One region of the Ensifer sp. Root142 genome, then DNA from elsewhere that is predicted to be linked to it. Evidence: riboswitches for the same ligand, from Rfam matches in the RefSeq annotation. Region 1 holds a riboswitch; each other region holds the start of a gene.

Region 1 (4,423 bases):
GGAAAAGCGTGAAATGGCTTTCCTGGAATTGCGTTGCTTCAAGGAGTTAGGCGAGTGCGGTGATGGCGGCGCGCACCGCAGCTTCGTCCATGTCGTGCAGGCCGATGACGACGAGGCGCGTACCGCGCTTCTCGCCAGCCGCCCAGGCACGGTCGTAATACTGGTCGATGCGGGCGCCAACGGCCTGGATCAGCAGGCGCATCGGCTTGCCGGGCACGTCGGCAAAGCCCTTGAGGCGCAGCACGTCATGCTCTGATATCACGCCCTTGAGGCGATCGATGAAACCTGCCGGATCGGCAATCGCGCCGAGCTCGACGACGAAGCTGTCGAACTCGTCATGAGAGTGCTCCTCGCCGGCCTCATGTTCCATCTCGTGGTGAGACTTGCGGTTGGCGATATCGCTTTCCGTGCCGACGCCGAGGCCGAGCAGGATGGCAGCGGCAACTTCGCCGTTCTTCGCCTCGATCATTGTTGGCTTGCGGTTAGTGCGCGAAGCGACCTCGTCGCGCACGGCCTTGAGGCCGGAGGCGTCGATCAGATCGGTCTTGTTGAGCACGATCAGGTCGGCGGCGGTCAACTGGTCCTCGAACAGTTCCTCGATCGGGCTTTCGTGGTCGAGATTGTCGTCCTCGACACGCAACGCATCGACCTTGTCATGGTCGTCGGCAAAACGGCCGGCGGCAACGGCGGCACTGTCGACCACGGTGACGACGCCATCGACGGTGACTTCGCTGCGGATATCAGGCCAGTTGAAGGCGGCGATCAGCGGCTGCGGCAAAGCGAGGCCCGAGGTTTCAATGATGATATGGTCAGGACGATTTTCGCGCTCGAGCAGCTTGGTCATGGTCGGGATGAAATCATCGGCAACCGTGCAGCAGATGCAGCCATTGGTAAGCTCAATGATATCGTCTTCCGAGCAGGCTTCTGCGCCGCAGCCCTTCAGCACGTCGCCGTCGACGCCGAGATCGCCGAACTCGTTGATGATGAGCGCAATGCGCTTGCCATCGGCGTTCTGCAGCAGATTGCGGATCATCGTCGTCTTGCCGGCACCGAGGAAGCCGGTGATGACGGTCGCCGGGATCTTGCCCTGGTTGGCTCTGGCAGTGGTCATGGATCAACCCTTCATTTTCAGCGGCAATCCGGCCGCGACAAAGTAAACTTCCGCGGATTTCTCCGCAACGATCTGGTGAAGCCGGCCGGCATGGTCGCGGAAATCGCGGACCATGCGGTTCTCGGGCACGATGCCGAGGCCGACTTCGTTGGAAACAAGGATGAGGCGCGCCCGCGCCTCCGGCAGGAAAGCGGCAAGGGCCGCGAACTCTGCCGCCATGTCGCGCCCTTCCATCATCAGGTTGGTGACCCACAGCGTCAGGCAGTCGACGAGCACCACGCGGTTCTCGTCATCGATGCGCGTCAGCAGCGAAACGAGGTCGAGCGGCTCTTCATGCGTCGTCCAGCCTTCGCCGCGCCTTGCCCGGTGATGGTCGATGCGCTCGCGCATCTCGTCGTCCCAGGCACGGCCGGTCGCGACATAGTGCATGCCGAGCCCGGAGGCTTCGACGAGCCTTTCGGAAAAGCTGGATTTGCCGGAACGGGCACCGCCGAGGACCAGAACCGGCCCGGCATGGGAAATGCTCATGTGCGTTGCAGCCTCACGCGCTTGGTCGCGAATTCGAGCGGCAACAGGATTTCACCGCGCCGACGGCGCGTTCGGGAAACGATCGATGAGCCAAGACAACCTCCGTGATGGCGTGGGAAGCGGGCTTCCCTTCGGGCGGAATGCCCCTGTCGGACGGCAGGTCTCCTGGCTCACGGCGTCACGAGCCCACCACATCGCGCCCCGCGTGATCACGCGAAGACCGATGCTTGGGCCCGAACGGCCCGCCTCACCTTCCCGGCGTTTTCTGGTTTCGTGAAAGGCGGACGATTCGTAGAAGAAGAGGCGTCCAACCCGGCTGATCACGAAGCCACGCCAGTGGCTTTTCCGGCTGAATTCCAAACCGCCTTCGATTGCCCCATGCAATCGAAAGGAAGCCGGCTATCAGCCCGATGGCGAACCCTGACCGTTCTACAGTCGCGGGGTCGGCTGCGATAAGGATGCCCGATTTGGGTCCATCCGTCACATTCCCAATTATTCCCCCGCATCGCCACGATCCGGGGAAACCATCCAACGTCAGATGATTAGGAAGCGGGCGCCGCAAAGTCAATCGACGCGTGCGACACGCCACCCGTCGAGATGCGGCGCGCGACAATTTGCCGGCAGCAGGCCGCAAAGGCCACTCCTGCATGTTTTTATCCTTAGATGGTATTCGACCTAAGGATAAAAACATGCAGCAATTCAAAGTGTTACAGCGACCTTTGCGCGTCCAGTAAGACGCGCGGCGCTGTAGTCGACGTCGGAGCGGACGCTCCACGGCAACTGAACTTTATTTTAGCAACGTCAGATATTGCGATAGAGTAGCCGAAAGTCGTTTCGATTATCCGGAAGGCAGATGGAACGCAGGCTCACCGCCGTGATGATTGCCGACGTTTCCGGCTATGGACTGCTCACCCAAGCCGACGAAGAGGGTACGTGTGCCCGCTTTCAGGCCGATCTGCACGGCCTGTTCGAACAAAGGATTGCCGCACATCGCGGGCGGTTGATCAAGACCATGGGCGACGGGTTATTGGTCGAGTTCCAGAGTGTCGTCGAGGCGGTCCGTTGTGCGGTGGAGGTTCAGCGCGCGAAATCCGAAAGCCGCGGCTCCGATCAGGGTCGACTGGAATTCCGCATCGGCATCAATCTTGGCGACGTCATCGTTGAAGGCGACGACATTCACGGCGATGGAGTGATCATTGCCGAGCGCCTGCAGAGCCTCGCCGAACCGGGTGGGATCATCATCTCCGGCACCGCCTACGACCAGGTCGAGAAGCACCTCGATGTCGGCTTCGTCTTTCTCGGCGAACAACGCCTGAAGCATATCGAAAAGCCGGTGCGGACTTACCGGCTGGGGCTGAACGAAGCCCGCCCCGGCAGCGTAAAGGTCGCTGGGCGCCACGCGAAGCGCTGGGCGGCACTCGTTACGTCTGCTGTCGTGCTCGGCGCTGCTGCCGGCGTGGCCTGGTGGCGGCCCTGGGAGTCGCCTGTGGAAACGGTCCAGATACAACCACCGAACCTGACCGCGCCGGACAAGCCGTCGATCGCGGTGCTTCCGTTTGCCAACGTGAGCGACGATCCCAGGCAGGAGTATTTCGCCGATGGCATGACCGATGGCCTTGTCACCGAGCTGGCTCAGGTATCCGGCTTGTTCGTTATCGCGCGTAACTCGACCTTCACCTACAAGGGCAGGGCGGTGACACCCAGGCAGGTGTCCAAGGAACTCGGTGTCCGATACGTCCTCGAAGGCAGTGTGCAGCGTGCCGGAGAACAGCTACGGATCAATGCTCAGCTCATAGATTCTCTCAGCGGCGGCCACGTTTGGGCCGGCAAGTTCGACGGTTCACTTTCCGATGTCTTTGCGCTGCAGGACGAAGTGATGCGCGGCATTGCCGACGCGCTTGCGCTTCGGTTGAATCCTGACGAGCAGATGGCCTTCGGACGCAAGGAAACGACGGTCCCGGCGGCCTTCGATGCGTTCCTGCGCGGCTGGGAGCATCACCGGCGCACGACCCCCGAAGATTTTGCAAAGGCAGTGCCTTTTTTCGAGCAGGCGATTGCGCTCGATCCTGCCTATGGACGAGCCTATGCCGCCGCCGCCATGGTCTACGCGCGCGTCTACCTGTGGCGTTGGCATTATCGGCTTGATATCTCGCGGATCGAAGCTAGAGCCAAGGCGCTACAATTTCTAAGGACCGCGCAGAAACACAAAACAGCGCTCGCCTATCAGGCGGCCGCTCTCCTGTCCGAAGCGGCCTGGCAGCATGCCGATGCGCTCGCCGAACTCAAGGAAGCGATCGCGCTCGAACCCGGCGATTCCTGGAGCTACGCGCTGACGGCCTTCGTGCTGACCTCCGCCGGCCGCCCAGCGGAGGCCCTGCCCTATATCCGTACGGCCATGCGCCTCGATCCGCACTCTCCGTCCTTCTTCATTTACGTTCTTGGACTGACGCAGTTCAGCCTGGAGGATTTCGAGGCGTCGGTGGCTGCGGTGAAGCGCAGCATCGAACTCAATCCTCAGGATGACGGTTCTTTCCTTCTTCTCGCCTCCGCTTACGCGCACCTCGGCCGGAACACGGAAGCGCAGGCAGCGATCACTCGTTTCAACGCGCTTCGCCTCGCACGCGGTGGCACTGCCGCCACCATCTCGACCAGCCCGCCCATGGATCTGGCAAAGCTGGCGGATAGCGAGCTCTTCTACCGGGGACTGCGCCTGGCCGGCGTGCCTGAGACCTTGATGAACGCCGACTTCGTAGGCAGGAACAGACTGGAAGCCGACGAAGCCCG
Region 2 (4,423 bases), on a different contig from region 1:
GGGCCTCAGCGCCTGCGGTGGACCGGCGGGGCGGCAGCGGCTTGTCGATGGGCGTTGGCAGCGGATGCTCGGCTATGCGGCGCGCGGCGCGCCCGGTGGTCCTGACGATGGCACGCTGGCACCTTGGGCACCGGTTGCCTGTCTGCCTTTCGCTGCCGATGCGTCGCAGTCGGCACTCGCCGAGCTCGAGAACTGTTACCCGGACATTCTGTGCGAGAGCCGGTTTCCCGGCGGGTTCAATCCGAGCCTGCCCGGTGTGGGCCCGGAGGGTTGGGTCGACGACCGCGTGGTCGGGCTTGACCAGGGGCTTGTCGTGATGATGATCGAGAATGCCAGAAACGGTTTCGTCTGGGAGCTGACGCGCAGCATTCCGGCCATACGGCGCGGATTGCAGCGGGCGGATTTTCGCGGCGGCTGGCTTGAGACCAGGGAGACGGCATGAGCTTGGGCCACGAGCGGCAGGACGAGCGCCCGGCGGAGGACGAGGCGGACGCGGCGTTGCGCCAGAGCGCCCTTGGCGTTCTCGCGCACCTGCAGTCGTCTTTCCCCGAAGTGGGCTTTTCGCTCGGGGCCGCCGGCGACGTATTTCTTCCCGAGGCGCGGTTCTGGGTGGAGGAGGGCGTCGGGCTTGAAGACAGCCTTGCCTATCAGGATCGCTTTGCCGAGGGCATGGACGACAAGATCCGCGCCGCCCATCTGATTGCCTTTTACAGCAACCAGCTCACGCTCGCGCTTGGCGGCCTCTATCTCGGTGGGGGCATCGTGGCAGCCGTTCGCGGCCTTCGCTTCGAAGAATTTTCGCGGGCCTATGGCGAACGGCTTGTCGCGGCCAAGCGGTTTCATTTCAGCCTTGCCTTGCCCGCAGCCGGGGATCATGCCCCGGCGACTGCGGACGTCTTCGGCGAAACCTTCGCTGCGCATCTGGCGCCGATCGTCGTCATGTTGAAGCGTCGCACCGGCCTGTCCTCGGGCGCGCAATGGCGGCTTGCGGCGGATTCGCTTGCCGGTGGGTTCCTGGAGATCGGCCGCGTCCTCGGCGACGAGGAGACCGCGATGGCGAGGGCGCTGGCGATCGTCAAGCGCGCGGGTACGTCGCTATTTTCCGACAAGCTCCGTTACGAGGACATCGTGATCGAGATCGGCGGCAATCATGCGCTGTCGCGCACCTATCGCCTGCGCGGCGGCTGCTGTCTCTATTATCGAACGGAAGGTGGCAGCTTCTGCGACAGTTGCGTGATGCTGGCGCCGGACGACCGCCGCGCGCGGTTGCAGGCGCATCTGCTGGCATTGCAGGCGCGCTGAGACATCTCGACGACAAAGCCCCTGATATCGGCGATATCAGGGGCTCCGGGTTGATGGCGAAATCTGGCCGGTCTGTTACGCCTTGGCGAAACGATCGTTGATGAAGCCCGACACGACGCCGAGAACAATCCAGAACGCGAGCGTGGTGGCAAGGGCTGCCACGGCGAATTCAGCGCCGAGCACGGCCGGCACATTGCTGGAGATGTCCGACGGTTGCGGCGCGCCATAGACATGCGGTGCCGCGATCAGCACGAGGCCGATGATCTTGGCGGCGATCTCTTGCCGCAAGACCAGCAGATAGAGACCGGCGGCAGACAACAGCACGGTTGCACCCCACCAGACCTGGCGGTCGCCGAGTTCCGCGGCCGGGAAGCCCGGCAGTTCCGGCGGCAGACCGATTGCCGGCAGCATGTGCACGGCAAGCCAGCCGCAGGCGCCCCAGAGCGCGCCGTTCCTGAGCGTGATCGGGTAGCCGATGACGAGGCTGACGCCGGCGAGCAGCAGCGCGAAGCCGGAGCCGGTCACCAGATTGGCGATCAGCGTGCCGGAAAAGCGGCTCATGCCGAACATGATGCCGCCTTCCTCGTGTTCGCCCTCATGGGCGTAGGCAGGCGTGATCGGCGACAGGGCGTCAAGCAAAGCGCCAATCGGCGAAACCGCCTTCAGCGACGAATGCTGGTCGTGGTTTGCTGCGGCCGGATCGGCCGTTCCCGGCTGAACGGCTGGTTGTTCGCCGGCGGCCGGTGCCTCGCCTTCGAATTCTTCCGCGTGCAGGATCAGCGGTACGACGCGCAGTTCCTGGGCGCCGGTCATGAAGACACCGGCAATCAATCCAGCCACGATCGCGGCCAGAAGCGTTCTGACAATCATTTTCGATATCCCTCGATATCGGCGCGCCATGCATCTGGCAGGCAGCGCCGTGTCCCACTGGCAAATATGCGAACGGCTCCGTCCGGCAGATCTTCAATCTGCATCAGACGCGAGCAAACGCGTCCGGCTGTCTGCCGGAAGCGTTTTTGTCCGCAGCTATGTCGATGCGGAACGCAAGTCGCGTCCCGGAACATCGCTTAGTGGCAGGGGAAGCCATAGGAGTGGCGGGTGTCGTGCGCGGTATCGTGCAGCACGGCCGAGTTCGCCAGGCCTGCGCCGAAGACGAGGAAGCCGCCGATGAGGAGCGCGATGATACCTGCGGTCAGACGATCGCTGAGGGAGAGCGGAATGCTCGAAACTGTAGATGTAGCCATGACAACCTCCGTGATGGCGTCGGGATCTTTCCCGGTTTGGGCCCTATGCCCGCATCGACTGGCAGGTTTCCTGGCTCAGGACGTCGGGTGAGATCACCCTGGATTTGCCTCGCCTTCCCAGAGCAAGGGCCGCCCTCTCGCGGTCTTGTCTCCAGTGGCTTCTTCCGGATCGCTCCGGAACGGCGCATTCACGTCGCTCTACAGTCGCGGGGTCGGCCGTGATTTGAATGCCCAGCATGGGTCCATCCGTCACGTTCCCGTTTACTCCCGAAACGCGTTCGCGTTGCGGGAACCAATCGATCCACGATGATTAGGATCGCACCCCGGAGATGTCAATTAGACTTGCGCCGCCGCCCGGTCCATCCGCGACAAAATCACGAAGGATCATGCGTTTATAGGCTTCGACGATCTGGTCGCCCTCTGCTCTGGTGACGGAGACCGCAAGCCGCATCGTGCAATCGCCGAGATGCATGATCAAAAAGGCGGCGCTGTCGATCGTTTCGCGCGGCGTGTCGGGCGCAAACCGAGCCCAGACGTCGGCCAGAAGCTGGCCGCCGGCACGGCTTTGCAAAAGGTCGATCTCGCGCAGCGCCTTGTCGGCCTGCATCGCTGACCAGATGTCGCGCATCACAGGCTCGGCCAGGAACATATCGTAATAGATGTCGAACAGCATGGAGAAGGCGTCACGCAGTTCCGAGATCGACGTCACCTTGGCAAGCTCGGCCCCGATGCATTCATTGCAGACCGCATTGTAGCGCTCGGCCAGCGTGCGCACGATCGCCGCCTTGTCGGGGAAGTACTGGTAGAGGGAGCCGATCGAGATTCCAGCCTTTTCAGCGACTTCGCTCATGCGCATGGCGTCGCTGCCCTTCTCCTGGATGATCGCCGTGGCGCAGGAAAGGATGTGCTCGACGCGCTCGCGGCTGCGCTTCTGGCTGGGCGTGCGGCGCAGCGCCGGCTCGTCGTCAGCGGGGATTGTGGAAGGGCTTGCATCGGGAATCATGAGTAATGCTCACATTTTGACTTGACTCCTAAAATACGAGGATTTATCACATTTGCAAATGTGAGAGATGCTCATGTTTTGCAATCAACCTCAGGAGGAAGCGATGACTGACAAACTCACACTGGTTCTGGGCGGTACGGGCAAGACGGGGCGGCGGGTGGCGGCCCGCCTTGAGGAGCGGGGTATCGCGGTGCGCATCGGCGCCCGTTCGGCATCGCCTTCCTTCGACTGGACGGATGAGGCGACCTGGGCGCCCGTGCTTGAAAATGTCGAGCGCATCTATATCAGCTACCAGCCGGATCTGGCGGTGCCGGGCGCCGTCGAAACCATCCGCAAATTCTCGAGGCTTGCCGTTCGCTCGGGCATCAAGCGGCTGGTGCTTCTGTCGGGGCGCGGCGAGGACGAGGCGGAAGCGGCCGAGCGCGAACTGCAGGCCTCCGGCGCCGACTGGACGATCATCCGGGCAAGCTGGTTCTTCGAGAATTTCAGCGAGGATTTTTTGACCGATTCCGTTCGCAGCGGATCGGTGTTCCTGCCGCCGGATGAGATCACCGAACCCTTCATCAGCACCGACGACATCGCCGACGTGGCAGTTGCAGCCCTTCTGGACGAGGGGCATGTCGGCAAGGTCTATGAGCTGACAGGCCCGCGGCTGATGACCTTTGCCCAGGCCGTGGCCGAGATCGCGACGGCTGCCAACCGCCGGATCGGCTATCAGTCCGTGCCGGTTGCCGACTTCACGGTGCAGTTGCGGGCCGACGGATTGCCTGATGACTATGTCGAACTCATCCGCTATCTCTTCACGTCGGTGCTCGACGGGCGCAATTCGCAAGTGACGTCCGATGTCGAGCGCGTGCTTGGGCGCAAACCGCGC
Region 3 (4,423 bases), on a different contig from region 1:
GCGGTGGGAGGAAGTTCGCCCGGCACTCGTCAACATGGTGCAGGCGGCGCAAGCGCTGCGGCGATCCTTTGCTGCCGCCCGGCGAGAAGCCGCAAACGCATGATGGGCGACAGCACTATCGAGACGGCGCCGGGGGAACCCCCGGCGCCTGCCACCTGGGTGCAGCCTTGGACAAACGGGCAATGAAATTTGATCGAAGGCTACCTCAGAGGCATTATGAACCCGCCATCGAGCCATGCCGATATCTCAAGCAAATTACACCTCGACGGCGTCGCCTCTATTTACTCGCCCGGTCCATCCACAAACTTGCACGTTGCTTCCGTTATCCCTGCGTCGAGGCACTTCCACTTCTGTTCAACAAGATTCATTATCCTTGTCAGGAAGCGGGAAAAATCCTTGTTGTTAGAACTTCGCGTGCTGACTCCAAACACGTGAGCTTGCGCATCGGCAACACAAGTCGCTAGCTCCAATTCTCTTACATCATCGTTCGCTATAACGAGCCCTCTATCGAATAGTCCGTCCTCTGAGAAATTGATATAGGATGCGCAGTCGCCAGAACCGGCATTCGCAGAACCATCCAAAATACTCTTGACATCCCCATCGAAATGGAACGAGGCCAATTTTTTATAGTCTATTTTCCCGCTGACAATAATTTTATTTTCAAAAATTATACTAATTGAACTCTTCCCAAGTTTCGTTTCTGGTCTCGTATCAACTCTCGCCGCAACGGCTAGCAATTTTATGACAGAGAATGCCACGTCTCTTTGATTTAATGATCCGCCACTTAGACCAATTCCAATATACTCTGGAAAGGGTACAAAATGTAAGACTTCACCACGCATTGGGCCAAAAAAGTCATTATTTTGAGAGGCGTAAGCGGGAGCAGGAATGCTGCACACAACAGCCAGCCCGGCCAAAAAGAAATATTGCCTGACGATGCTTCTTTCAGTCACAGAACAAACCCTACAAGCTGGGGCCAGCCTTGAACGCCAGGAAGCGCATGCCCTACACTTCACGATCGTCTGCCCGCACTCGCCATAGCACCTGACCGCACCCGAAGCGAGAGCGCGGAGACTAACACAACCTTATCTCCCCAGCTCGCTTCGAACGCCAACATCGTGCCACACCTGATGCCGGTAAGATCGCACCGATGGCGCGGACCCATCGCGGGCCCTGTGAATATCAAGTCCTGGGCCGCAAAAGCTTCGACCGGCGCTCACGATCTGAATGGCACGGTCACGTTCCCAACTGGCGGCACTCACGAGATGAGTGTGCCGCCATCCACAGGCTTCGCCGACACTTGTCGTTTACTCCCCGCTATCCACACCCGAAAAAATATTGTCCGCCTCCCAGGTGGCTTCGACATGGAACCTATTGACGCAATTTTCCCGACATATACTATATCTAGTGTTCGAGGTTCTCCCGATTCGCAAGGATTGGGAGCGAAGATGGGAATACGGTGCCGTCGTAGCGATTTCGCTTGGCTAAGCCGTGGCTGCCCCCGCAACTGTAAACGGCGAGCAACTGTCCAGCATTCGGCCACTGAAGCATGATGCTTCGGGAAGGTCCGGACAGAAGCACCGACCCGTGAGCCAGGAGACCTGCCTCGATCGATAAACGTCCACGGGCGGGGTGTCCGGAGAGGTCAGAGGTGTGCATGGGGCAGGATGAAACCTGCCTGATCGTCTCGACGTCTCCCCGGAAGCGCCGTCTTCAACTTCGGGGTGAAGTCATGTCCGCGTCATCGAATTCCTATCATTCGCCAATGAAGAGGCGCGGGAAGCCGCGAATCTGACGAACAACCGCGCCCGGGTCTTCTCGACCCGAGCAAGCGGTCATCCTGCCAGTCCTGCATTTCGCCGGATCGCTTGTGCGTATCCGCATGCCTTTTCATGCCCAGATCCAGCCGACCAAACGAGGAAGAAATGAACGTCACCGTCTACAGCAAGCCCGCCTGCGTCCAGTGCACCGCAACCTATCGCGCGCTCGACCGCCAGGGCGTCAACTACGAGGTGATCGACATTTCGGTCGACCAGGACGCGTTCGAGACGGTCAAGGGCCTTGGCTACATGCAGGTTCCCGTCGTCATCGCCGGTCCGGAGCACTGGGCAGGCTTCCGCCCCGACAAGATCAGCGCGCTGTCCTGAAGCCGAGGTACGGCGCGATGGGGCTGATCGTCTATTTTTCTACCCGCTCGGAAAACACCCATCGCTTCGTCGGCAAGGTCGGCCTGCGCGCCAGACGCATTCCCGTCAGCACGACTGACGCGCCGCTCGACGTGCACGAACCCTATGTGCTCGTCGTCCCGACCTATTGCGGCGACGACGGTCGGGGTGCCGTGCCCAAACAAGTGATCCGCTTCCTCAACAATGCGGACAACCGCTCCCACATCCGCGGCGTGATTGCCGCGGGCAACAGCAATTTCGGCGCGACCTACGGGATCGCCGGCGACGTGATCTCGGCCAAGTGCCAGGTGCCCTATCTCTACCGGTTCGAACTGTTGGGAACCGATGAGGACGTCGCCAATGTCAAAAACGGGATGGAACGATTTTGGACGTCTCAACACTCGAACGCCCCTTGAAGGCGACGGAATCGGCGCTCGATTACCACGCGCTGAACGCCATGCTGAACCTCTATGACGAGGACGGCCGGATACAGCTCGACAAGGACCGGTTGGCGGCAAAGCAGTACTTCCTGCAGCACGTCAACCAGAACACTGTGTTCTTCCATAACCTGCGCGAAAAACTCGATTACCTCGTCACCGAGGGCTACTACGAGCAGGAGATTCTCGACCAGTATTCGTTCAACTTCGTGCGCGACCTGTTCGATCACTCCTATGACAAGAAGTTCCGTTTCCCGACCTTTCTCGGCGCCTTCAAATATTACACCAGCTACACGCTGAAGACCTTCGACGGGAAGCGCTACCTCGAGCGCTACGAGGACCGGGTCTGCATGGTGGCGCTGACGCTGGCGCGCGGCGACGAGGCGCTGGCGCGCGACATGGTCGACGAGATCATCTCCGGTCGCTTCCAGCCTGCGACCCCGACCTTCCTCAACGCCGGCAAGAGGCAGCGCGGCGAGCTCGTCTCCTGCTTTCTGCTCAGGGTCGAGGACAACATGGAGAGTATCGCGCGCGGCATTAATTCGGCGCTACAATTGTCGAAGCGCGGCGGCGGCGTGGCGCTGTCGCTCACCAACATCCGCGAGGCCGGCGCCCCGATCAAGCAGATCGAAAACCAGTCGTCCGGCATCATTCCCGTGATGAAGCTGCTGGAGGATTCGTTCTCCTACGCCAACCAGCTTGGCGCCCGCCAGGGTGCCGGCGCCGTCTATCTCAACGCCCACCACCCCGACATCATGCGTTTCCTCGACACCAAGCGGGAGAACGCCGACGAGAAGATCCGTATCAAGACGCTGTCGCTGGGCGTCGTCGTTCCCGACATCACCTTCGAACTCGCCAAGAACAACGAGGACATGTACCTGTTCTCGCCCTATGACGTGGAGCGTGTCTACGGCGTTGCCTTCACCGACATCTCGGTCACGGAAAAATACCGGGAAATGGTCGCCGACAGCCGGATCCGCAAGAAGAAGATCAAGGCGCGCGAGTTCTTCCAGGTGCTGGCCGAAATCCAGTTCGAGTCGGGCTATCCCTACATCATGTTCGAAGACACGGTGAACCGCGCCAACCCGATCGCCGGCCGCATCACCATGAGCAACCTCTGCTCAGAAATCCTCCAGGTCAGCGAAGCCAGCGAGTACAATGACGACCTGTCCTACAAGCACCTGGGCAAGGACATCTCCTGCAATCTCGGCTCGCTGAATATCGCCGCCGCGATGGATTCGTCCGATTTCGGCAAGACGATCGAGACATCGATCCGGGCGCTGACCGCGGTCTCCGACATGAGCCATATCGCCTCGGTTCCCTCCGTCGAGAAGGGCAATGACGACAGCCATGCGATCGGCCTCGGCCAGATGAACCTGCACGGCTATCTCGCCCGCGAACGCGTCTATTACGGTTCGCAAGAAGGCATCGACTTCACCAATATCTATTTCTACACGGTGACCTACCACGCCATCCGCGCCTCGAACCGCATCGCGGTCGAACGCGGGTCGAGCTTCAAGGGCTTCGAGAACTCGAAATACGCCTCCGGCGAGTATTTCGACAAATACACCGAGCAGGAATGGAAGCCGGCAACCGAGAGGGTGCGCGAACTGTTTGAAACCGCTGGTGTGCAGATCCCGACGCAGGAAGACTGGCTGGAACTCAAGAGGGCGGTGATCACCTCCGGCCTCTACAACCAGAACCTGCAGGCGGTGCCGCCGACCGGCTCAATCTCCTACATCAACCATTCGACCTCCTCCATCCACCCGATCGTTTCGAAGATCGAGATCCGCAAGGAAGGCAAGATCGGCCGTGTCTACT

What was found. Region 1 has a riboswitch for cobalamin ahead of cobU (bifunctional adenosylcobinamide kinase/adenosylcobinamide-phosphate guanylyltransferase). Riboswitches for the same ligand answer to the same signal wherever they lie in the genome.
Region 2: it holds a riboswitch for cobalamin, as region 1 does, so the genes downstream of both, ASD52_RS24160 (CbtB-domain containing protein) here and cobU (bifunctional adenosylcobinamide kinase/adenosylcobinamide-phosphate guanylyltransferase) in region 1, are expected to answer to the same signal.
Region 3: it holds a riboswitch for cobalamin, as region 1 does, so the genes downstream of both, nrdH (glutaredoxin-like protein NrdH) here and cobU (bifunctional adenosylcobinamide kinase/adenosylcobinamide-phosphate guanylyltransferase) in region 1, are expected to answer to the same signal.

Annotation. Positions count from the first base shown of each region.
Region 1 covers NZ_LMFK01000044.1:344,557-348,979, forward strand. Annotated here, with positions in the region: gene cobW (cobalamin biosynthesis protein CobW) at 47-1,111, opposite strand; gene cobU (bifunctional adenosylcobinamide kinase/adenosylcobinamide-phosphate guanylyltransferase) at 1,115-1,639, opposite strand; cobalamin riboswitch at 1,777-2,183, opposite strand; gene ASD52_RS30190 (adenylate/guanylate cyclase domain-containing protein) at 2,493-4,423, shown strand, end outside.
Region 2 covers NZ_LMFK01000029.1:4,437-8,859, reverse strand. Annotated here, with positions in the region: gene ASD52_RS24175 (glucoamylase family protein) at 1-442, shown strand, start outside; gene ASD52_RS24170 ((2Fe-2S)-binding protein) at 439-1,302, shown strand; gene ASD52_RS24165 (CbtA family protein) at 1,378-2,172, opposite strand; gene ASD52_RS24160 (CbtB-domain containing protein) at 2,370-2,546, opposite strand; cobalamin riboswitch at 2,589-2,858, opposite strand; gene ASD52_RS24155 (TetR/AcrR family transcriptional regulator) at 2,857-3,549, opposite strand; gene ASD52_RS24150 (NAD(P)H-binding protein) at 3,653-4,423, shown strand, end outside.
Region 3 covers NZ_LMFK01000001.1:631,041-635,463, reverse strand. Annotated here, with positions in the region: gene metE (5-methyltetrahydropteroyltriglutamate--homocysteine S-methyltransferase) at 1-103, shown strand, start outside; gene ASD52_RS03110 (hypothetical protein) at 282-953, opposite strand; cobalamin riboswitch at 1,398-1,624, shown strand; gene nrdH (glutaredoxin-like protein NrdH) at 1,926-2,147, shown strand; gene nrdI (class Ib ribonucleoside-diphosphate reductase assembly flavoprotein NrdI) at 2,165-2,581, shown strand; gene nrdE (class 1b ribonucleoside-diphosphate reductase subunit alpha) at 2,551-4,423, shown strand, end outside.